Regions from separate parts of the Serratia sarumanii genome, predicted to be linked through region 4. Evidence: predicted binding sites of a transcription regulator. Region 4 holds the regulator's gene; each other region holds the start of a gene.
What was found. Region 4 encodes PurR, which represses purine synthesis genes. Its sites were predicted from a motif close to CANGCAAACGTTTGCNTG; they were not measured.
Positions count from the first base shown of each region.

Region 1: the regulator PurR is predicted to act here: its motif matches at 1,511-1,528, upstream of guaB (IMP dehydrogenase).
Region 2: the regulator PurR is predicted to act here: its motif matches at 3,763-3,780, upstream of purH (bifunctional phosphoribosylaminoimidazolecarboxamide formyltransferase/IMP cyclohydrolase).
Region 3: the regulator PurR is predicted to act here: its motif matches at 4,771-4,788, upstream of SSARUM_RS09990 (nucleoside-specific channel-forming protein Tsx).

Region 1 covers NZ_CP124750.1:3,773,795-3,779,716, forward strand. The annotation lists gene guaB (IMP dehydrogenase) at 1-1,449, opposite strand, end outside; gene xseA (exodeoxyribonuclease VII large subunit) at 1,620-2,996, shown strand; gene SSARUM_RS17945 (glycoside hydrolase family 31 protein) at 3,000-5,366, opposite strand; gene SSARUM_RS17950 (MFS transporter) at 5,378-5,922, opposite strand, start outside.
Region 2 covers NZ_CP124750.1:281,253-287,174, forward strand. The annotation lists gene SSARUM_RS01305 (DUF1481 domain-containing protein) at 1-630, shown strand, start outside; gene purD (phosphoribosylamine--glycine ligase) at 680-1,963, opposite strand; gene purH (bifunctional phosphoribosylaminoimidazolecarboxamide formyltransferase/IMP cyclohydrolase) at 2,012-3,601, opposite strand; rRNA gene SSARUM_RS01320 (16S ribosomal RNA) at 4,238-5,780, shown strand; tRNA gene SSARUM_RS01325 (tRNA-Ile) at 5,856-5,922, shown strand, end outside.
Region 3 covers NZ_CP124750.1:2,081,540-2,087,461, forward strand. The annotation lists gene SSARUM_RS09970 (glutamine synthetase family protein) at 150-1,568, shown strand; gene SSARUM_RS09975 (APC family permease) at 1,877-3,247, shown strand; gene yddG (aromatic amino acid DMT transporter YddG) at 3,339-4,232, shown strand; gene SSARUM_RS09985 (hypothetical protein) at 4,306-4,578, shown strand; gene SSARUM_RS09990 (nucleoside-specific channel-forming protein Tsx) at 4,951-5,832, shown strand; gene SSARUM_RS09995 (hypothetical protein) at 5,886-5,922, opposite strand, start outside.
Region 4 covers NZ_CP124750.1:2,211,984-2,217,905, forward strand. The annotation lists gene punC (purine nucleoside transporter PunC) at 1-970, opposite strand, end outside; gene punR (DNA-binding transcriptional activator PunR) at 1,094-2,038, shown strand; gene purR (HTH-type transcriptional repressor PurR) at 2,035-3,060, opposite strand; gene cydH (cytochrome bd-I oxidase subunit CydH) at 3,385-3,474, shown strand; gene sodB (superoxide dismutase [Fe]) at 3,536-4,114, opposite strand; gene SSARUM_RS10625 (C40 family peptidase) at 4,314-5,132, opposite strand; gene SSARUM_RS10630 (Grx4 family monothiol glutaredoxin) at 5,549-5,896, shown strand.

The DNA of each region.
Region 1 (5,922 bases), 1.6 Mb from region 4:
GTTCGGCGACTCTTTGGTGATGGTCACGTCGTGCACGTGGCTTTCCTGAATGCCGGCGCCGCTGATGCGCACGAACTCCGCCTTGGTGCGCAGATCGTCGATGGTGGCGCAGCCGGTCAGGCCCATGCAGGAGCGCAGGCCGCCCATCTGCTGGTGCACGATGGCTTTCAGCATGCCTTTATAGGCCACGCGGCCTTCGATACCTTCCGGCACCAGTTTGTCGGCGGCGTTATCGGTCTGGAAGTAACGGTCGGAAGAGCCTTTGGACATCGCGCCCAGCGAGCCCATGCCGCGGTAAGATTTGAACGAACGGCCCTGATACAGCTCGATTTCGCCCGGGGATTCTTCGGTGCCCGCCAGCATGGAGCCGACCATCACGCAGGATGCGCCCGCGGCGATCGCTTTGGCGATGTCGCCGGAGAAGCGGATGCCGCCGTCGGCGATAACCGGGATGCCGGTGCCTTCCAGCGCTTCCACCGCGTCGGCGATGGCGGTGATCTGCGGTACGCCCACGCCGGTCACGATGCGGGTAGTACAGATGGAGCCAGGGCCGATACCGACTTTCACCGCGCTCACGCCGGCTTCAGCCAGCGCTTTGGCGCCCGCTGCGGTCGCGACGTTGCCGCCGACGATCTGCAGATCCGGGTATTTGGCGCGGGTTTCGCGGATGCGCTGCAACACGCCTTCGGAGTGGCCGTGCGAGGAGTCGATCAGCAGAACGTCAACGCCTGCCGCCACCAGCGCGTCAACGCGCTCTTCGTTGCCGGCGCCGGCGCCGACCGCCGCGCCCACGCGCAGACGGCCGTGCTCGTCTTTACAGGCGTTCGGTTTGCGTTCCGCTTTTTGGAAGTCTTTAACGGTGATCATGCCCAGCAGGTGGAAGCTGTCGTCCACCACCAGCGCTTTTTCTACGCGCTTTTCGTGCATCTTCTGCAGTACCACGTCGCGCGCTTCACCTTCTTTCACGGTGACCAGGCGATCTTTCGGCGTCATGACCGCGGTGACCGGCTGGGTCAGATCGGTCACGAAGCGCACGTCGCGGCCGGTGATGATGCCGACCAGCTCATTGTCTTCGGTGACGACCGGGTAACCGGCAAAGCCGTTGCGCGCGGTCAGCTCTTTCACTTCCTGCAGCGTGGTGGATGGGGTAACGGTCTGCGGGTCGGTAACTACGCCGCTTTCATGCTTCTTCACGCGGCTGACTTCTTCAGCCTGGCGCTCGATGGACATGTTTTTGTGGATGAAGCCCAGGCCGCCTTCCTGCGCCAGCGCGATGGCCAGGCCGGATTCGGTAACGGTATCCATGGCTGCGGACAGCATAGGGATGTTCAGGCGGATGGTTTTGGTCAGTTGAGTGCCGAGCTCTGCGGTGTTAGGCAGAACCGTGGAGTGGGCTGGAACCAGGAGGACGTCGTCAAACGTCAGAGCTTCTTTAGCGATACGTAGCATGGGCAATATCTCACCAGGGTGGGCTGTGAAAAAGATAAAATATTGCCGCGGCATTATACAGAGCGGAATCGGTTGCCTCCAGCACTTTCTTACAAAAAGTCTTGATTACCTTTTTCAGCCATGTAGTATCGACCAATTAAGTGATTGTTTTGAAATTTGATCTGGGTCACATGTCGCTACCTGTTTCGCCTTCCATTTTTACCGTAAGCCGCCTCAATCAGACGGTTCGCCAACTGCTGGAAATGGAAATGGGGCAGATTTGGCTCTCCGCCGAGATCTCCAACCTCTCCCAGCCCGCCTCCGGCCACTGGTATTTCACGCTGAAAGACGATCGCGCCCAGGTGCGCTGCGCGATGTTCCGCAACAGCAACCGCCGCGTCACCTTCCGGCCGCAAAACGGCCAGCAGGTCCTGGTGCGCGCCAGCATTACGCTGTATGAACCGCGCGGCGACTACCAGCTGATCGCCGAGAGCATGCAGCCCGCCGGCGACGGCCTGCTGCAGCAACAGTTCGAGCAGCTGAAACAGCGCCTGAGCGCCGAAGGGCTGTTCGATCAGCAGTTCAAGCAGCCGCTGCCCGCCCCGGCCAAACGCGTCGGGGTGATCACCTCCGCCAGCGGCGCGGCGCTGCACGATATTCTGCAGGTATTGCAGCGGCGCGATCCGTCGTTGCCGATCGTCATCTACCCCACCTCGGTGCAGGGAGCCGAAGCGCCGATGCAGATCGTGCGCGCCATCGAGGCCGCCAACCGCCGCGACGAATGCGACGTGCTGATCGTCGGCCGCGGCGGCGGTTCGCTGGAAGATCTGTGGAGCTTCAACGACGAACGCGTGGCGCGGGCGATCTTCGCCAGCCGCATTCCGATCGTCAGCGCCGTCGGCCATGAAACCGACGTCACCATCGCCGACTTCGTCGCCGATCTGCGCGCGCCGACCCCTTCCGCCGCCGCCGAACTGGTCAGCCGCAATCAGCTCGAGCTGTTGCGCCAGCTGCAGTCGCAGCAGCAGCGGCTGGAGATGGCGATGGATTACTACCTGGCGCAGCGCCAGCAGCAGTTCACCCGCATTCACCACCGTTTACAGCAGCAGCATCCGCATCTGCGCCTGGCGCGCCAGCAGACGCTGCTGTTCAAGCTGCAGCGCCGGATGGAAGACGGCATGCAGCAACAGCTGCGCCTGGCCGCCCGCCGCAGCGAACGCGCCCAGCAGCGGCTGGCGCAGGTGCAGCCGCAGGGCCGCATTCACCGCTACCAACAGCGCGTGCAGCAGCAGGAATACCGCCTGCAGCAAGCGATGGAGCGGCAGCTCAACGCCTACCGCCAGCGCTTCGGCGTGGCCTGCAGCCAGTTGGAAACCGTCAGCCCGCTGGCGACGCTGGCGCGCGGCTACAGCGTGACGCAAACCCCGCGCGGCGAGCTGCTGAAAACCACCAAGCAGGCGCAGGTCGGCGAACTGCTGAAAACCCGCCTGCAGGACGGCTGGGTGGAAAGCGAGGTGAAAACCATCACCGTCGCCAAGAAGCCGCGCAAGAAACGCGCGGCCGAGTAACCCCTACTCCAGCGTAAAACGCTCGCCCGGTTCGCCGTTCACCCACAGCGCGCGCATTTCGCCTTCCGGCAGGCTGAGCGCCAACGTGCGCCAGGCCGGGCGGAAACGCCCTTCCGTCGTGATATCCAGCATGATGCGCTGATGGTCGCAGCGCATTTCCCAACGCAGCCACAGCGCATCGCCCTGTCGCCAGCCTTCGCTTTCACCGTCGTCCTCAAACAACAGCCCGCTGCTTGCGCCGCAGCCCTTGAGCGGAAACAGCCGCAGCTCGCGCCGATCGTCGGCGGCCACGTCCACATGCGCCAGCCGCTGCGACAGCGGCAGCGCCGCCCCGGCGCGCACCAGCAGCGGCAAACGCTCCAGCGGAGCCGCCAGCGTCACCGTCTGGCCGTCGCCGAACCACTGGCCGCTGTAGAAGCAGTACCAGCCTTCGCCGTTGTCCGGCAGATACACCGAACGCCGGCGCTGCCCCGGCTCCACTACGCTGGCCACCAGCAGATCGCGGCCGATCAGAAAATCGTCGTTCTCGTCGAAGGTGCGCGCATCCTGTTCATGATCGAGAAAGGTCGGGCGCAGCATCGGCTCGTCGTCCGCGCAGGCCTGCCATAGCAGGGTGTAGAAATACGGCAGCAGCCGGTAACGCAGGTTGATCGCCTCGCGCACCGCCGGGGTGGCGGCCGGGTACATCCAGGGTTCATTGACCGTGGCGTCGTCGTTCCAGGAGTGGATAGTGAAACGCGGATGCATCACGCCGTTTTGTACCCAGCGTACCAGCAGTTCCGCGTCCGGTTTGTCGCCGGAGAAGCCGCCGACGTCGTGGCCGAGGTTATACAACCCCGACAGGCTCATGCCCAGCCCCATGCGGATGTTGTAGCGCAACGTCTGCCAGCTGGTGCGGTTGTCGCCGCTCCAGGTCTGCACGTAGCGCTGCATGCCGGCGCAGCCGGAGCGCGAGATCAGGTACGGCCGCTTCTGCGGCGCGAAGCGCTGCTGGGCCTCCATCGAGGCGCGCATCATCAGCAGCGGCATCACCGGGCGGATGTGCTTGATGGCGATCGGCCGCCCGAAGCCGTGGCAGCGCGCTTCGCCGTCCCACACTTCGTACTCGTTGTTGTCGTTCCAGGTCGAGTCGATGCCCATCTCCAGCAGCTGCTGCGTGACACCCTGCTGCCACCAGCGCACCGCCGCCGGGTTGGTGAAGTCGAGGTGCGATCCCTCATCGTCCCAGAAGCTGGAGCGCTCGGGTGCGTCGCTTTGCGAATCGCGGATAAACAGCCCCTGCGCCGCCACCTCCTGATACTGCGGGTGATCCTGCAGCAGGCACGGCTTGATGTTGGCCGCCAGCCTGAGGCCGGCGTCGTGAAACGCCTGGCTCAGTTGCTTGGGCTGCGGCACCTTGTCGTAGTTCCAGTTGAACACGTAGCGCTTGTTATTGATCGAGGTGTAGCCCGACGACAGCTGGAAAGAGTCGCAGGGAATGGCGTGTTGACGGCACAGCGCGATGAACTGCTGCAGCTGCTGCTGGGCATCCGGCGCGTCGGTGTAGTGCATGGTCGAACCGCTGTAGCCCAGGCTCCACTTCGGCCCGAAGTGGGTGCGGCCGGTCAGGCGCACGAAGGCCTTGGTGACGTCCAAGACCTTCGGCCCGAGGAACAGGTAGTAATCCAGATCGCCCGCTTCGGCCTGATAGCGGCGATAGGCCGCGTGGTAGTTGTCGATCTCGTTGCCCAGATCCAACCAGCTGCTGCTCAGGTTGTCGTAAAACAGGCCGAAGCTCGCCTCCGGCCCGCGGGTGATGGTGAACGGAATGTGCTTGTACAGCGGATCGGTGCTGGCGGCGTTGTAGCCCATCGCGTCCAGGTTGCGCATTTCGAAGCGGCGGCCGGTGCGTTCCAGATCGCCGGCCTTCTCCCCCAGGCCGTAATAACGCTCATCGGCGAAACGCCGCTGATAGTGCGCCACGCCGTCGCCGTGCGCATTGAGCAGGTAGGCGCTGGTCGGCCGGTCCGCCGCCAGCGGCCGCCATTCGCCGGCGGCGTTGCAATATTCCCATTCCAGCCACAGCGGCTGATGCACCGTCACGCGCAGCAGCGGCGTACTGACCATCAGCCGCTCGCCCTCCTGGCGCAGCTGATAGCCCGGCAGGCTGAAGCCGGCGACGCTGAGCCGATCGCGCCCCTCCCAGGGCACATCCTCCTGCGGCGCGATGCTCCAGGTGCGATCCAGCGCCAGTTCGCCCTCACGTTTGATCAACACGCGGAATAGACCGTCTTCCAGCACGTACAGGCAGAAACGGTGGCGTTCATCGACCAGCAGCTCAACGTGGTCGGCATGCTGCGCCGCCAGCGTCCAGTTTTTCAAGGTTTTCATAAGCATTCCACTTAGCTGTGTGAAGGTGTTTTCTTACCGCCGCGTTCGGCGATCAGGGCAATCAGGAACAGGGCGCCGATCAGGTCGAAGAAACCCATGGCGATGAACAGCGGGTTGAAGCCGATGGTGTCGGATACCGCGCCGATCAGCAGCGTGAACAGGAAGCTGGCGATCCAGGCGCTGGATCCGCGCATGCCGTTGACCGTCGCCATCTGGTTTTTATCGAACGACTCCACCACCAAGGCGCTGAGCATGCAGGAGATCACCTGGTGGCCGAAGCCGCCGATCGAGATCAGCGCGATCGCCACATAGGGATCTTGGGTGATCGCCACGAACGCCAGCGACACCATCAGGAAAGCGCCGGTCACCGAGCTGGCGACCACCGAGTTGACGCGGCTGCAGCCGAACCATTTGCGGTACAGGGTGGTGAGATAGCCGCTGGCGACGCTGCCGATATCCGCCGCCAGGAACGGCAGCCAGGCGAACATCGCGATCTGTTTCAGATCCATGCCGCGTTCGGTGGCCAGGTACAGCGGCACCCAGAAGCTGAATACCG
Region 2 (5,922 bases), 1.9 Mb from region 4:
GGCATCGCCGTCGGCCTGAGTGCCTGCAGTTTCCATTCCGATATCCCCAGCTTTACCGCCAGCGGCTTCGTGGCCGATCAGGGTGTGATACGCCTGTGGCGTAAAGACGATGAGCAACATCGTCCGCAGGTGTTGGTCAGCGTCTACAGCCCTTACCGTGGTCCGGGTACCATCACCACGCTGTACACCTATCAGGGCGACGTGCTGCGCCAAATCAAACGCAACGATGCCGACGGCGATCGAGATTCCATTCAGCTGCGCTTTGCCGACGACGGCACGGTGAGCTTTATGCAGCGCCAGTTGGCGACACGCCGCGAACCGTTGACCAGCGATGAAATCGCTCTGTACCAATATCAGGCGCGGCGGATCCTTGAAGTGAGCAATGCGCTGCGCGCCGGCAAGGTGAAATTGCTGCAGGGGCGCTGGATGCAGGGCGAGGTGCAAACCTGCGACGGCCAACGCATGAAACCGGGGCTGGATGCCGCCTCCATCGTTTGGATCGAGAAACGCGCCCGCAGCAGTAGCCGGCCGGTGAGCGTCGCCTGGCTGGAAGCGCCCGAAGGCAGCGAACTGCTGCTGGTGGCGAACGACGACTTCTGCAGCTGGGAACCGAAAGAAGACCAGCTGTAAAAAAGGCCCCGCGCTGCGGAGCCTCCCATCATGACCTTAGACGGCCAAATCACTTGCCGCGCGCAATCGCGCGATAACCGATATCTTTGCGGCAGAAGCTGCCCGGCCACTGAATGCCTTCCGCCAGCTGGTAGGCGCGTTGCTGCGCCTGCGCCACGGTGTCGCCCAGCGCCGTTACGCACAGCACGCGGCCGCCGCTGGTGACGACGTCATCGCCCTGCAGGCGCGTACCGGCATGGAAGACCTTGCCGTCGGCGCTTTCCTGCTGCGGCAACCCCTGGATCACTTCGCCGTTGCGATAGTCCCCCGGATAACCGCCGGCCGCCAGCACTACGCCGAGCGCAGGGCGTTCGTCCCAGTCGGAGCTTTTCTCGTTCAGGCGGCCTTCGGCACCCGCCAGGCACAGTTCCACCAGATCGGAACGCAGGCGCAGCATGATCGGCTGGGTTTCGGGATCGCCAAAACGACAGTTGAATTCGATCACCTTCGGCTGGCCATCGGCGGCGATCATCAGGCCGGCGTACAGGAAGCCGACGTAGGTGTTGCCTTCCGCCGCCATGCCGCGCACCGTCGGCCAGATCACCTGATCCATGGCGCGCCGGTGGATTTCGTCGGTCACGACCGGCGCCGGGGAGTAAGCTCCCATGCCGCCGGTGTTCGGGCCGGTGTCGCCGTCGCCGACGCGCTTGTGGTCCTGGCTGGTGGCCATTGGCACCACGTTCTCGCCGTCGACCATCACGATGAAGCTGGCTTCTTCGCCGTCGAGGAACTCTTCCACCACGATGCGATGACCGGCGTCGCCGAAGGCGTTGCCGGCCAGCATGTCTCGCACCGCCTCTTCCGCTTCCTGCAGCGTCATCGCGACGATCACGCCTTTACCGGCCGCCAGGCCATCGGCCTTGATGACGATCGGTGCACCTTTGCGGCGCACATAGGCCAGCGCCGGCTCCACCTCGGTAAAGTTTTCATATTCGGCGGTCGGGATGCGGTGGCGCGCCAGGAAATCTTTGGTGAAGGCTTTGGAGCCTTCGAGCTGCGCGGCGGCCTGCGACGGGCCGAAGATTTTCAAACCGGCGGCCTGGAAGGCATCGACCACGCCGATCACCAGCGGCGCTTCCGGCCCGACGATGGTCAGACCGATGTCATGGCTCTGGGCGAAAGCGACCAGGGCAGGGATGTCGGTGGCGGCGATCGCCACGTTTTCCAGATTGGCTTCCAGCGCGGTGCCGGCATTGCCCGGCGCAACGTAGACTTTATCCGCCAGCGGAGACTGGGCGGCTTTCCAGGCCAGCGCGTGCTCGCGCCCGCCGTTGCCGATAATCAAAATGTTCATCAGGGGCTCCACGAATGGCGTGCGCCGGAGCGCACGCGGCAAAAGGAATTAATGGCGGAAGTGACGCATGTCGGTAAAGATCATGGCGATGCCGTGTTCGTTGGCGGCGGCGATCACTTCGTCGTCGCGGATCGAGCCGCCCGGCTGGATCACGCAGGTGATGCCGACCGCCGCCGCGGCATCGATGCCGTCGCGGAACGGGAAGAAGGCGTCGGAGGCCATGGCAGACCCTTTCACTTCCAGCCCTTCATCGCCCGCTTTGATGCCGGCGATCTTGGCGGAGTAAACGCGGCTCATCTGGCCAGCGCCTATGCCGATGGTCATGTTGTCACGTGCATAAACGATGGCGTTGGATTTCACGAACTTGGCCACTTTCCAGCAGAACAGCGCGTCGCGCAGTTCCTGTTCGGTCGGCTGACGCTCGGATACCACACGCAGATCGGCGGCGGTTACCATGCCCAGATCGCGATCCTGCACCAGCAGGCCGCCGTTGACGCGCTTGAAGTCCAGCCCCGCCACGCGTTGCTGCCACTGGCCGCAGGCCAGCACGCGCACGTTCTGCTTGGCGGCCAGCAGGGAGCGCGCTTCCTGGGTGACGTTTGGCGCGATGATCACTTCCACGAACTGGCGGCTGATGATCGCCTGCGCGGTGGCGGCATCCAGCTCGCGGTTAAAGGCGATGATGCCGCCAAAGGCGGAGGTCGGGTCGGTTTGGTAAGCGCGCTCGTAGGCGGCCAGGATGTCATCGCCGATCGCCACGCCGCAAGGGTTGGCGTGTTTGACGATCACGCAGGCCGGCTCGGCGAACTCTTTCACGCATTCCAGCGCGGCGTCGGTATCGGCGATGTTGTTATAAGACAGCGCCTTGCCCTGCAGCTGTTCGGCGGTCGCGACGGACGCTTCCTTTACCTCTTCTTCTATATAGAAGGCGGCCTGCTGGTGGCTGTTCTCACCGTAGCGCATATCCTGCTTCTTGATGTAGTTGAGGTTCAGGGTGCGCGGGAAGCGGCCGGACGGCTGCTCGGTCTCGCCATGGTACGCCGGCACCAGCGCGCCGAAGTAGTTGGCGATCATGCTGTCGTAGGCGGCGGTGTGCTCGAAGGCCTTGATGGCGAGATCGAAGCGGGTGGCATAGCGCAGCGAGCCGTCGTTGTTGTCCATCTCGGTAATGATGGCGGCGTAGTCGCTGCTCTTCACCACGATGGCGACGTCTTTATGGTTCTTGGCGGCGGAGCGCACCATGGTCGGGCCGCCGATATCGATATTCTCGACTGCGTCTTCCAGCGAGCAATCCGGGCGCGCCACGGTTTGGGCGAACGGGTACAGATTGACGACCACCATGTCGATAGGCTGGATGTCATGCTGAGTCATGACGGCGTCGTCCTGTCCGCGGCGGCCGAGAATACCGCCGTGAACTTTCGGGTGCAGGGTCTTTACTCGTCCGTCCATCATCTCCGGGAAGCCGGTGTAGTCGGAAACTTCGGTAACGGGCAGACCGGCGTCTGCCAGCAGGCGAGCGGTGCCGCCGGTGGAGAGCAGTTCAACGCCGCGCTGGGAAAGCGCTTCGGCGAATTCAACGATACCGGCTTTGTCAGACACGCTGAGCAGGGCCCGGCGGATTGGACGAGGTTGTTGCATGGTTTTATCCCTTGGCTTTGAGTCGCAATTAAAGAGCGTTACGTGAATGTCCACCTCGTTCTCTCTATAAGGAAAGGTTTTTGCCTTATAAAGGGAGGGGCAGGCGCATATTCAGGTAACGCCCCCATAAAAAGGGGGATCGTTTCGTCGCGGGGAATTGTAGCGAAAACGTTTGCGTGGCGCTCGTAAATTTTCCGTGCAAATCGCATCTGTGGATAACACTGTGTGCAAGTGGGTATAAGGCGGGGTTTTGCTGTGGAATGCAGCGAACGATCGTTTTTGCGGAAAATACCTGTTGCGGCCTGCGAGGAACTCCCTATAATGCGCCTCCATCGACACGGAACATGTGAACAACTTCACAGAGTATCCGGGGGTCGCAGAGAAAAAATCCTGAAAATTAGGGTTGACTCTGAAAGAGGAAAGCGTAATATACGCCACCTCGAGTTAGCAAGCGAAAGCGCCTAACTCACTGCTCTTTAACAATTTATCAGACAATCTGTGTGGGCACTCCACAAGACGATATCCAGCATCCTCGGATGCAAAAAAATATCAAGTCTTGAAGAGTGACTAACTGAAGTAAAATTCATGCAGTAAATCTTTGAGCATCGCTTCTCGAGTGGAAGCACATCAAGCTTTTAATTGAAGAGTTTGATCATGGCTCAGATTGAACGCTGGCGGCAGGCTTAACACATGCAAGTCGAGCGGTAGCACAGGGGAGCTTGCTCCCTGGGTGACGAGCGGCGGACGGGTGAGTAATGTCTGGGAAACTGCCTGATGGAGGGGGATAACTACTGGAAACGGTAGCTAATACCGCATAACGTCGCAAGACCAAAGAGGGGGACCTTCGGGCCTCTTGCCATCAGATGTGCCCAGATGGGATTAGCTAGTAGGTGGGGTAATGGCTCACCTAGGCGACGATCCCTAGCTGGTCTGAGAGGATGACCAGCCACACTGGAACTGAGACACGGTCCAGACTCCTACGGGAGGCAGCAGTGGGGAATATTGCACAATGGGCGCAAGCCTGATGCAGCCATGCCGCGTGTGTGAAGAAGGCCTTCGGGTTGTAAAGCACTTTCAGCGAGGAGGAAGGTGGTGAGCTTAATACGTTCATCAATTGACGTTACTCGCAGAAGAAGCACCGGCTAACTCCGTGCCAGCAGCCGCGGTAATACGGAGGGTGCAAGCGTTAATCGGAATTACTGGGCGTAAAGCGCACGCAGGCGGTTTGTTAAGTCAGATGTGAAATCCCCGGGCTCAACCTGGGAACTGCATTTGAAACTGGCAAGCTAGAGTCTCGTAGAGGGGGGTAGAATTCCAGGTGTAGCGGTGAAATGCGTAGAGATCTGGAGGAATACCGGTGGCGAAGGCGGCCCCCTGGACGAAGACTGACGCTCAGGTGCGAAAGCGTGGGGAGCAAACAGGATTAGATACCCTGGTAGTCCACGCTGTAAACGATGTCGATTTGGAGGTTGTGCCCTTGAGGCGTGGCTTCCGGAGCTAACGCGTTAAATCGACCGCCTGGGGAGTACGGCCGCAAGGTTAAAACTCAAATGAATTGACGGGGGCCCGCACAAGCGGTGGAGCATGTGGTTTAATTCGATGCAACGCGAAGAACCTTACCTACTCTTGACATCCAGAGAACTTTCCAGAGATGGATTGGTGCCTTCGGGAACTCTGAGACAGGTGCTGCATGGCTGTCGTCAGCTCGTGTTGTGAAATGTTGGGTTAAGTCCCGCAACGAGCGCAACCCTTATCCTTTGTTGCCAGCGGTTCGGCCGGGAACTCAAAGGAGACTGCCAGTGATAAACTGGAGGAAGGTGGGGATGACGTCAAGTCATCATGGCCCTTACGAGTAGGGCTACACACGTGCTACAATGGCGTATACAAAGAGAAGCGACCTCGCGAGAAGCAAGCGGACCTCATAAAGTACGTCGTAGTCCGGATTGGAGTCTGCAACTCGACTCCATGAAGTCGGAATCGCTAGTAATCGTAGATCAGAATGCTACGGTGAATACGTTCCCGGGCCTTGTACACACCGCCCGTCACACCATGGGAGTGGGTTGCAAAAGAAGTAGGTAGCTTAACCTTCGGGAGGGCGCTTACCACTTTGTGATTCATGACTGGGGTGAAGTCGTAACAAGGTAACCGTAGGGGAACCTGCGGTTGGATCACCTCCTTACCTAAAGATATTAGTTCGCGTGGCGTGCTCACACAGATTGTCTGATGAAAAAGTAACGAGCAGAAATACCTTTATAGGCTTGTAGCTCAGGTGGTTAGAGCGCACCCCTGATAAGGGTGAGGTCGGTGGTTCAAGTCCACTC
Region 3 (5,922 bases), 130 kb from region 4:
TAAATCTAGCAGTCGATTGGGCAATATTCAAACCAAAAGTAACACTTGCAAAACAAATTTGTTTCATCTACGTTTCATTTGTGGGCATTATATTGAACAAGACGGTCAATAAACATCGACGACAGCAAAACACAAACGGCGGGTGAACCATGCAGACCAACATCGTAGAAGTGGAAAACTTTGTTCAGCACAGTGAAGAGAGACGAAGTAGCGCGTTCCAGCGCGAAGTGAAGAAGTATCTGGAACGTTATCCGTTAACCCAACATGTCGACGTACTGTTGACCGATCTGAACGGCAGCTTCCGCGGCAAACGCATCCCGGTCGGCGGCCTGAACAAACTTGAGAAGGGCTGTTACTTCCCGGCGTCGGTATTTGCGATGGATATTCTCGGCAACGTCGTAGAAGAGGCCGGGTTGGGGCAGGAGCTGGGCGAACCGGATCACGTGTGCGTGCCGGTGCCGGGCACGCTGACGCCGTCGGCGGCGGACCCGCAATATATCGCGCAGGTGCTGCTCACCATGCTGGATGAAGATGGCACTCCCTTTGACGTTGAACCGCGCAATGTGCTGAACCGAGTGTGGCAGCGCTTGCGTCAGCGCGGGCTTTCCCCCGTGGTAGCGGTAGAGTTGGAGTTCTATCTCATCGATCGTCAACGCGACGCGGAGGGCTATCTGCAGCCGCCGTGCGCGCCGGGCACGCAAGAGCGCAACACCCAAAGCCAGGTGTATTCCGTCGATAACCTCAACCATTTCGCCGACGTGCTGAGCGAGATCGACGAACTGGCGCGTTTGCAGGGCATTCCGGCGGACGGCGCGGTGGCGGAGGCGTCGCCGGGGCAGTTCGAGGTCAACCTGCACCATACCGACGACGTGCTGCAGGCCTGCGATCACGCGCTGGCGCTGAAGCGGCTGGTGCGCATGGTGGCCGAGAACCACAACATGCAGGCGACCTTTATGGCCAAGCCGTATGAGGAACACGCCGGCAGCGGCATGCACGTGCACATCAGCATGCTGAACGCGCAGGGCAACAACGTGTTCGCCGACGACGATGGCGAAGATTCGGCGCTGCTGAAACAGGCGCTGGCGGGCATGATCGCCCTGATGCCGTCTTCGATGGCGCTGCTGGCGCCGAACGTCAACGCCTACCGCCGCTTCCAGCCCGGCATGTATGTGCCGACCCAGGCCTCTTGGGGGCATAACAACCGCACCGTGGCGCTGCGCATTCCCTGCGGCGATCGCGACAACCACCGCGTGGAGTACCGCGTGGCGGGCGCCGACGCCAACCCTTATCTGGTGATGGCGGCCATTCTGGCCGGCATCGTCTACGGGCTGGAAACCGCGCTGCCGCTGCCTGAGCCGGTGACCGGCAACGGGCTGGAGCAGGACGGGCTGCCGTTCCCGATCCGCCAGAGCGACGCGCTGTACGAGTTCGAACATCAGCCGGTGCTCAATGCATTGCTGGGCGAACGTTTCAGCCACGTCTATCTGGCCTGCAAAACCGATGAGCTGGTGCAGTTCGAGCGCCTGATCACCGAAACCGAAATCGAGTGGATGCTGAAAAACGCCTGATCCCGCTCACCCTGCGACTACCGCGCGCGTCCGGCGCATTTCATCGGCTCTCCTGTGGCCGGTGAGGCTGCGCGCTGCGGTACTGAATTTCTTCTATCACGGCGTACAGGACGCCGACGAGGAAATAACCATGACTCAGTCATTCCCATGCGCAGACGTTTGCCTGTGCCGCAGTGCCTACGGGCCGGTCGCCGGCCGCCCGACAGTGACCTCAACCCGTTTTACCCGCCGCCTGAGCAGCAGTTTCCCCGCGGCCTCTCTGAATGACGTTGCACGGTTGACAGCAGAGGACCAAGAGGGGAAATGCCATGACGATTAAAGCCACCGACGGCGGCCCGGCGGGCAAACCGCAGCTGCGCAAATCCCTCAGGCTGTGGCAGGTGGTGATGATGGGCCTTGCCTATCTGACGCCGATGACGGTGTTCGATACCTTCGGCATCGTCTCCGGCCTCACCGACGGCCATGTGCCGACCTCCTATCTGCTGGCGCTGGCCGGCGTGCTGTTCACCGCCATCAGCTACGGCAAACTGGTGCGCCAGTTTCCTACCGCCGGCTCCGCCTACACCTATGCGCAGAAGGCGATCAACCCGCACGTCGGTTTTCTGGTGGGGTGGTCATCGCTGCTCGATTATCTGTTCCTGCCGATGATCAACACGCTGCTGGCGAAGATTTACCTGACCGCGCTGTTCCCGGAAGTGCCGCCCTGGGTGTGGGTGGTGGGCTTCGTTATCCTGATTACCGCCATCAATCTGAAAAGCGTCAATCTGGTGGCCAACTTCAATACCCTGTTCGTGCTGGCGCAGGTGGCGATCATTCTGGTGTTCATCTACCTGGTGGTGCGCGGCCTGCACAACGGCGAGGGGATGGGCACGGTGTGGAGCCTGCGGCCGTTCCTCAGTGAGAATGCGCACCTGCTGCCGATCATTACCGGCGCCACTATCCTGTGCTTCTCGTTCCTCGGCTTTGACGCGGTCACCACGCTGTGCGAAGAGACGCCCGACGCCGCCAAGGTGATCCCGCGCGCCATCTTCCTGACCGCGCTGTATGGCGGGGTGATCTTTATCAGCGTGTCGTTCTTCATCCAGCTGTTTTTCCCGACCATTCAGCGTTTCCACCAGCCCGATGCCGCGCTGCCGGAGATCGCGCTGTACGTCGGCGGCAAGCTGTTCCAGTCGATCTTCCTGTGCGTGACCTTTATCAACACGCTGGCCTCCGGTCTGGCGTCGCACGCCAGCGTGTCGCGCCTGCTGTACGTGATGGGGCGTGACAACGTGTTCCCGGAGAAATTCTTCGGCTACATTCACCCTAAATGGCGCACGCCATCGCTGAACGTGCTGATGGTCGGGCTGGTGGCGCTGTCGGCGCTGTCGTTCGATCTGGTGACCGCCACGGCGCTGATCAACTTCGGCGCGCTGGTGGCCTTTACCTTCGTCAACCTGTCGGTGATCAGCCACTTCTTCATTCGCGAAGGGCGCAACAAAAGCTGGAAGGATCGCTTCAACTTCCTGTTCCTGCCGCTGGTGGGGGCGCTGACGGTGGGGGTGCTGTGGCTGAACCTGGAGAAGAGCTCGCTGACCATGGGGCTGATCTGGGCGACGCTGGGCTTCGGCTATTTGGCCTGGCTGACCCGGCGTTTTCGCCAGCCGCCGCCGCAGCTCGAGCGGCAGCCGCAGCAATAAACTCACAGGCGGGAATTTCCCGCCTTTCTTTTTGGCGCGTGCGGCAGTAGAGTGAAAAACCTGATAAAAAATAACCCATTGGACCCGCCTTATGCCCGCTTTACCCTCGCGTACCCGCGCCACGCTGTTCGGTTTGTTGGCCATTGTGCTGTGGAGCAGCGTCGTCGGCCTGATTCGCAGCGTCAGCGAAGGGCTGGGGCCGATCGGCGGCGCGGCGATGATCTACAGCGTCAGCGCGGCGTTTTTGCTGGTGGCGCTCGGCGTGCCGAAATGGCGCAGCTTTCCGCGGCCTTATCTCATCGTCGGCAGTCTGCTGTTCGTCAGCTACGAGATCTGCCTGTCGCTGTCGCTCGGCTACGCCAATACCCGCCTGCAGGCGATAGAAGTGGGCATGATCAACTACCTGTGGCCCTGTTTCACCGTGCTGATGGCGCTGGCGCTCAACGGCCAAAAGGCGAAATGGTGGCTGCTGCCGGGGCTGCTGCTGTCGCTGTTCGGCATCGGCTGGATCATGAGCGGCGAGGGCGGCTGGTCACCGGCGCAGATGCTGGCCAACGTGCGCAGCAATCCGCTCAGCTACGGGCTGGCGTTCAGCGGCGCGGTGATCTGGGCGCTGTACTGCAACCTGACCAAGAAGATCGCCCAGGGCAGCAACGGCGTGGTGCTGTTCATTGTGCTGACCGCGCTGGCGCTGTGGCTTAAATATGCCTTCAGCGCGGAAAGCGGCATGCAGTTCAGCGCCGGCGTGACTGTGACGCTGCTGTGCGCCGGGGTGGCGATGGGGGCGGGGTATGCCGCCTGGAACGTCGGCATTCTGCACGGCAACATGACGCTGCTGGCGACCGTCTCTTATTTTACCCCGGTCCTGTCGGCAGTGTTCGCCGCGCTGGTGTTGCACACCTCGCTGACCGTCAATTTCTGGCAGGGCGTGGCGATGGTCACTCTCGGCTCGCTGATCTGTTGGCGGGCAACCCGTGGAAATTAACGGAAATTATCCGCCGTCGGCGCAATGTTGAACTAGAATTTAACTAGCCATGTTGCCTGAAGGAACGACGACGATGAGAAGCGACATTCAATTTATTCAACAACCCGAAATCGACGTGCATCACTACGAGCGCGGCGATACCGTGCGCCTGACCACGGCGAATCTGCGGCATGAATATCAGCTCGACGTTTATATTTTGCGCCGCGACGACAAGCTGATTTACGGCTCGGTCGTCGCGGCGGCGCCCAAGACCGATATCCCGGTCGCCAGCTGGGAGGTGAAAAACGGCGAAGAGGTGGCGTTCCGCCAGGAAAACATCGCCAAGGCGGTGCCGGCGGTGAACTGATTTCGCTTTGCGTATTTTTTACTGATTTTATGAAGGCCGACGTTTATACGTCGGCTTTTTCTTTGCCGCGGCTCAATGGCGGGCAGGTGACGCCCTGATGACAGTTGGCTCAAAAACTGCGCTAAAAATCGATGTGCATGACAAAAATCACAACGAATGTGAATTTGAATGAAACATAATTTGACAAATGTGAACGCAATCGATTACCTATTCGCGAAATGCGTAACTGGATCACAGATTCTTACAGTCAGTGGTTTCTATAATGCGCGCGTCATCCGAGTTTCTGTGTGAAGACAACGCCAGGTGTCGGCAGACTCATTGTCATCTTTTCTAAACGGGCAGGAAATGGCCCTTTAAGCATGTGGTAATAAAATGAAAAAAATAGCTCTCGCAGCAGGTGTACTGCTCGCAGCGTCTTACAGTGCATCATCAATGGCTGATAGCAAAGACAGTCAATATGTCTCCGACTGGTGGCACCAGAGCGTCAACGTGGTGGGCAGCTACCACACCCGCTTCGGGCCGCAGCTGAATAACGACGTGTATCTCGAATACGAAGCCTTCGCCAAGAAAGACTGGTTCGATTTCTACGGTTACGTTGACGTGCCGAAGTTCTTCGGCGTGGGCAATACCCCGGATCGCGGCATCTGGGACAAAGGTTCCCCGCTGTTTATGGAGATTGAACCGCGCTTCTCCATCGACAAGCTGACCGGCACCGATCTGAGCTTCGGTCCGTTCAAAGAGTGGTACTTCGCCAACAACTACATCTATGATCTGGGCCACAACGCCGACGGCCGTCAGAACACCTGGTACATGGGTCTGGGCACCGATATCGACACCGGCCTGCCGATGAGCCTGTCGATGAACATCTATGCCAAATACCAGTGGGAAAACTACCAGGCCGCCAACGAGAACAGCTGGGACGGTTACCGCTTCAAGGTGAAATACTTCGTGCCGCTGACCCAGGTGTGGGGCGGCAACCTGAGCTACATCGGCTTCACCAACTTCGACTTCGGTTCCGATCTGGGCAAGGACAGCCATTGGGTTGACGGCACCGGCAAACAGGTGCGCACCAGCAACTCGATCGCCTCCAGCCATATTTTGGCGCTGAACTACGATCATTGGCACTATTCTTTCGTGGCGCGTTACTTCCATAACGGCGGCCAGTGGCAGGATGGCGCGGATATCGGCACCCCGCAGGGCCCGATCAAGTCTACCGGCTGGGGTTATTACCTCGTGGTCGGCTATAACTTCTGATTTTCCGTGTTATCAGAAACAGAAAACCCCGCTTGGCGGGGTTTTTTTTGTCATCACTGGGCTTGTTCAACCGGGAGATGCTTCACCGGC
Region 4 (5,922 bases):
CATTCGCCACCATGATCGGATAGCCGGCGCCGTTGACCAGCGCCATCACGCAGAATGGGATCAGCAGCGTGGTGAGCGTCGGATCGGTCAGGGTGGCCACCAGATACAGCGCCACCATGCTGACACCATAAGCTACCAGCAGCCACGGCAGCAGGGTTTTGCCGTTGATGCGCTTGAGCGCGGCGCGGCAGCCGTAGCCACCCAGCAGGAAGGCCAGCGTTTGCGGCACGTAGCTCAGGCCGATATCGCTCGGGCTGTAGCCCATGTCACCGAGGATGAACGGCGAGCCGGTCAGCCAGGCGAAGAAGCCGGCCGAGCAGGCGGCGTACATGGCGACGTTGCCGCTGAACACCGGGGATCTCAACAGTTGCCAGAAGCTGACGCTGTTTTTTGGCGCATCGGCGCTGGGTTGCGTTTTGGCGCGCTCTTTGAGCAGCAGCGTCGGCAGCAGCAGCAGCGCGGTGATGGCCAACAGCGCGGCGAAGATCGCGCGCCAGCTGGCGTGGTTCAGCAACCAGGCGCCGAGCAGCGGCGCCAGCGCCGGCGACAGCGCTACCAGCGGCATAATGGTGGCGAACACGCGGTTGGCCTGGCCTTCGCGGTAACGGTCAACCACCAGCGCTTGCCAGATGGCGGCGGCGGCGCAGACGCCGACGGCCTGAATAAAGCGCAGGATCCAGAGCTGCACGGCGTTTTCCACCCACAGCATGCCCAGGCAGCCGAGGGCGAACAGCGTCAGCCCGATCAATAATACCGGTTTGCGGCCCAGACGGTCGGAGAGCGGCCCCCACAGCAGCTGCGCAAAGGCGAAGCCGGCCAGGAAGATGCTCAGGCTGGCGCTCACCGCGCCGGCGGAAATTTGCAGTTCCTCCCGCATGGCGCCGAAGGCGGGCAGATACATATCGGTCGCCAGATAACCCAGCATGCTCAGGCCGGCGAGGTAGAACATAAAGCCAAAGGAATTTCGCATGGTATTTCTCGTTAATATTTTAATGTCGCAGGTTTTTAGCGCCGGCCAGTGTATCCGGCTGGATCTCTGCTTGTGAAACGGTAATATTTGCAAAGTGCTGTTAAAAAAATTGAAGGCAAGGCGATGTGGTCTGAATATTCTCTTGAAGTGGTCGATGCGGTGGCGCGCACCGGCAGTTTCAGCGCGGCGGCGCAGGAGCTGCACCGGGTGCCGTCGGCGGTCAGCTATACCGTACGGCAGCTGGAGCAATGGCTGGCGGTGCCGCTGTTTGAGCGGCGTCATCGCGATGTGGAGTTGACGCCCGCCGGTGCGCTGTTTATCAAAGATGCGCGAGTTGTTATCAAAAAAATGCTCGACACCCGCCGCCACTGTCAGCAGGTGGCCAACGGATGGCGCGGCCAGCTGAATATCGCGGTCGACATCATCGTCAAACCGCAGCGCAGCCGCCAACTGGTGCTGGATTTCTACCGTCATTTCCCCGACGTCGAATTGATGCTGCAACCCGAAGTGTTCAACGGCGTGTGGGATGCCTTGGTGGATGGCAGGGCGGACATGGCGATCGGCGCCACGCGCGCGGTGCCGGTCGGCGGCGGCTTCGCCTTCCGCGACATGGGTTATATGAACTGGCTGTGTGTGGCCAGCCCGCAACATCCTCTCGCGCAGTTGACGGGGCCGCTGAATGACGATCAGCTGCGGCCGTACCCTTCGCTTTGCCTGGAGGACACCTCTCGCAATCTGCCCAAGCGCGTCACCTGGACGCTGGATAACCAGCGGCGGCTGGTGGTGCCGGACTGGACTTCGGCGCTCGACTGTCTGTGCGCCGGGCTGTGCGTCGGCATGATGCCGGCGCATCGGGCGCTGCCGCGGGTGCAGCGCGGTGAGCTGACGGCGTTGCAGCTGCAGCAGCCGTTTCCCGCCAGCCCTTGCTGCCTGACCTGGCAGCAGGATAAACCGTCACCGGCGATGAGCTGGCTGCTGGCGTATCTGGGCGATGGGGAGACGCTGAATCAGGAGTGGCTGAGCGAGGTGGAACCGGAAGCCGCGCAGGCTTCCGGCGCGGGGGATTAGCGGCGGTAGTCGATGAACGGGCCGTCGGCGACCGAGCGGCGTTCGATCAGCTTCGGATGCACTTCGATCACCTGCGACTCTTCGCGTTTACTGATAATGCGATCCAGCAGCATGGTGAAGGCCATTTCGCCCAGACGCTCTTTCGGCTGGTGAATGGTGGTCAGCGCCGGGGTGAAGTAGCGAGCGTTGCGCACGTTGTCATAGCCGATCACGGAAATATCCTGCGGCACCCGCAGCCCCAGCTCGTCGGCCGCGCAGATGGCGCCCATCGCCATGATATCGCCGCCGCAGAATACCGCGGTCGGCCGCTGTTTTTGCGACAGGATTTGGTGCATCGCCTTGTAGCCGGACTCCGGCTCGAAGTCACCCTGGACGATCCACTCTTCGCGAATGTCGATATGCGCTTCCTGCAGCGCCTTCATAAAGCCCTGATGACGGCCGCCGCCAGTGTTGCGCGACAGCTGGCCCGGAATGGCGCCGATATCGCGGTGGCCGCGCTCGATCAGGTAACGGCCGGCCAGATAGCCGCCTTCGAACGCGTTATCGATGATGGTGTCGGTGAAGTCGCCGCGCGCGGCGCCCCAGTCCATCACCACCATCGGGATGTTGCGGTAATCTTCCAGCATGCCCAGCAGCTGATCCGGGTACTCGGAGCACATGACCAACAGGCCGTCGACGCGCTTTTGCGCCAGCATCGCCAGGTAGGCGCGCTGCTTGTCCAGATTGTTGTGCGAGTTGCACAGGATCAGGGTGTAGCCTTTGCTGTAGCAGCTGTTTTCCACCGCCTCGATCACTTCGGCAAAGTAGGGCGCTTCGCTCGAGGTGGCCAGCAGGCCGATCGACTTGGTGTGATTGACTTTCAGGCTGCGCGCCACGGCGCTCGGCGAGTAGTGCAGCTCTTTGATGGCGGCCCACACGGCCGCTTTGGTCTCTTCGGCGACGAAACGAGTCTTATTGATGACGTGCGAAACGGTGGTGGTGGAAACGCCCGCGCGTTTGGCCACATCTTTAATCGTTGCCATGTAAGGAATGACTCCTGAACTCACATGTTTACAGCATGTAAGTGTGATGTTAATCGTTTGCCTACGTAGATCCTTCTCCAGAGAAGCGAAAACTGAGTTTTTAGTGTGTTGAAGTCTTCAGCGCTTAATCAGGAGGGGCATGGATGCCGGTACGCAGTTGTGAACTGCGAATTTTGTCGCATATTGAACAAAAGTGGAAGAGGTAATCGAGATTATAAACCGGGAAATGATAACAAGATTTTATCGGCGAACTGTGGGAAAATGATTTGACGTACTAATTGTACGCCTTTTATCCTTAGGAAAGCCCATTTTAAAGGAGTTGTCATGGATACCGAATTGAAGATGTCGCTGTTCACCACCGTCTGCGCGTTGGCGGTCATTATCGCTTTCAGCTTCGTTGCCGCGTTGAACTGATTTACCCCCGGTTATAAAAAAGGCGCAGCCTGGCTGCGCCCCATCACCTCAGAACCTGCGCTTACGCCAGGTTTTCCGCTGCGAAGGTCCAGTTGACCAACGCCCAGAAGTTTTCCAGGTATTTTGGACGCGCATTGCGGTAATCGATGTAATACGCGTGTTCCCACACGTCAACGGTCAGCAGCGGTTTGTCTTCACCGGTCAGCGGGGTGGCCGCGTTGGAGGTGTTGACGATCGCCAGCGCGCCGTCCGGTTTTTTCACCAGCCAGGTCCAACCGGCGCCGAAGTTTTTCACTGCGGCATCGGTAAACTGCTCTTTGAACGCAGCGAAAGAGCCGAAGGATTTGACGATCGCCGCCGCCAGTTCGCCCTGCGGTTCACCGCCGCCCTGTGGCGACAGGCAGTGCCAGTAGAAGGTGTGGTTCCACACCTGCGCGGCGTTGTTGAAGACGCCGCCGTTTGAGGTCTTGATGATCTCTTCGAGCGATTTGCCTTCGAACTCGCTGCCTTTCACCAGGTTGTTCAGGTTAACCACGTAGGTGTTATGGTGTTTGCCGTAGTGGTATTCCAGGGTCTCGGCGGAGATGTGCGGCTCGAGCGCGTTTTTCTCATACGGTAATGCAGGTAATTCAAACGACATTGCTTCCTCCTTTACAGCGCCACTCTTTTTCCGCCGGAGCGGGAGCCGAATGGGCCGTTTTTTATTGTGGTCTTTCAATCTTAACAATTTTCATCATAAAAAACAGGAAGAAAAGCGAGAAATGCGCGTGAGGCGGTGTGAGGGGTGATAGCTTGAGCAGGCGGTTGCGACCGGGGCCGCAACCGCGCAGAGCAGGGAATTAACGAATGGTTTTCGGCGTTACTACGCGGCGCGCGCCGATGTAGTGGTTTTGCCAATAGTCGTTGTCGAGCTGGCTGATGCGGATCTCTTCGCCGGTGCGCGGCGACTGGATGAATTTGCCGTTGCCGAGATAAACGCCGACATGATCCGCCACGCCGCGGTTGTTGATGCGGAAGAACACCAGATCGCCACTTTCCAGTTCGCTTTTCTTGATCGGCGCCGCGTCGCGCAGGTGGTACATCTCGTTGGCGGTGCGCGGCATCTTGATTTTTACCACGTCTTTATAGGCGTAATAGATAAGGCCGCTGCAGTCGAAACCGGTGCGCGGCGAGCTGCCGCCCCAGCGGTAAGGTTTGCCCATCTGGCCCATCAGCTTGGCCATCGCGGTCTGCTTGGCATGCTGATAGCGTTTTTTGTGCGCCGGGCTGAGTTTCAACGGTTTTTCATCACGCGCCAGCTTGGCGGTGGCCATACCGGCTTCGCGGTGGCGGCCGTAGCCTTTTTTGTAGCCCTTTTTCGGCGGGGTGACTTTAATCTTGGCGGTTTTCTGCGCTTTGGCCTTGGGTTTGGCGCTGGCGATCTTTTTCGCGCTTTTCTCGCTTTTCGCCTTGGCGGTCTTGGTTTTTTTCGCGGGGGCCGTCACTTTGGCTTTTTTAGCGGTTTTGTCCGCTTTCTTTTTTCTGCGGTCATCGGGCCGCGCTTCATTAGCATGGCTTTTACGCTGCTCGGCGGCAACACGCGCCTGTGGCGCAGCGTGCGCCAAATTGAAGAAGAGCTGCGTAAACAGCAGCGCAAAGAGCGTAAGAATTAAACGCATGTCGACGTCACCAACCTTGGCCCCGAAACGGATATCGAAAGAGTTACAGTATTCCCGAATTTCGCCATATAAAACAGCGAAGAACTCATAAATAATAATCCATATTGTGAGAAAACGTTAATGACATTTTTTTTGGTTCAAAATCAGCCCGTTGGTGTATGAAAAAGCGCCGGCAGGGGGCTATGGATATAATTAATCCGCGCCGTCACCGCCGCGCAATATATTAGTGAAATGGTCGGATTAAAAATGTTATTCTCAACGTATGTTTTGACCGGAATGACGTGGCCGGTGAAACGCGATCGGCGGCGGGTGAATATCCTTGCAAAAGATGGCGTTTTCTTGCGACTGTTCCAGCCGCTACAATAGCCCGCGTGATGCATGTTGTAGCCATGAAATGTGGCTTGAGGAAGCAATAAATGACGACGACACTTGAAAAAATTCAGCACCAGATCGCTGAAAACCCGATTCTGCTGTACATGAAAGGTTCGCCAAAGCTGCCGAGCTGCGGCTTCTCCGCACAGGCTGTGCAAGCGCTGTCCGCCTGCGGCGAGCGTTTCGCTTACGTGGACATTCTGCAGAACCCGGACATCCGCGCCGAGCTGCCAAAATACGCCAACTGGCCGACGTTCCCGCAGCTGTGGGTAGACGGTGAGCTGGTCGGCGGTTGCGATATCATTATCGAAATGTATCAGCGCGGCGAACTGCAGCAGCTGATCAAAGAAACGGCAGAAAAGTATAAAGCGCAGGAAGACCAGCAGTCTTAATCGACGGGCTTGCGGTTATCGCGTAA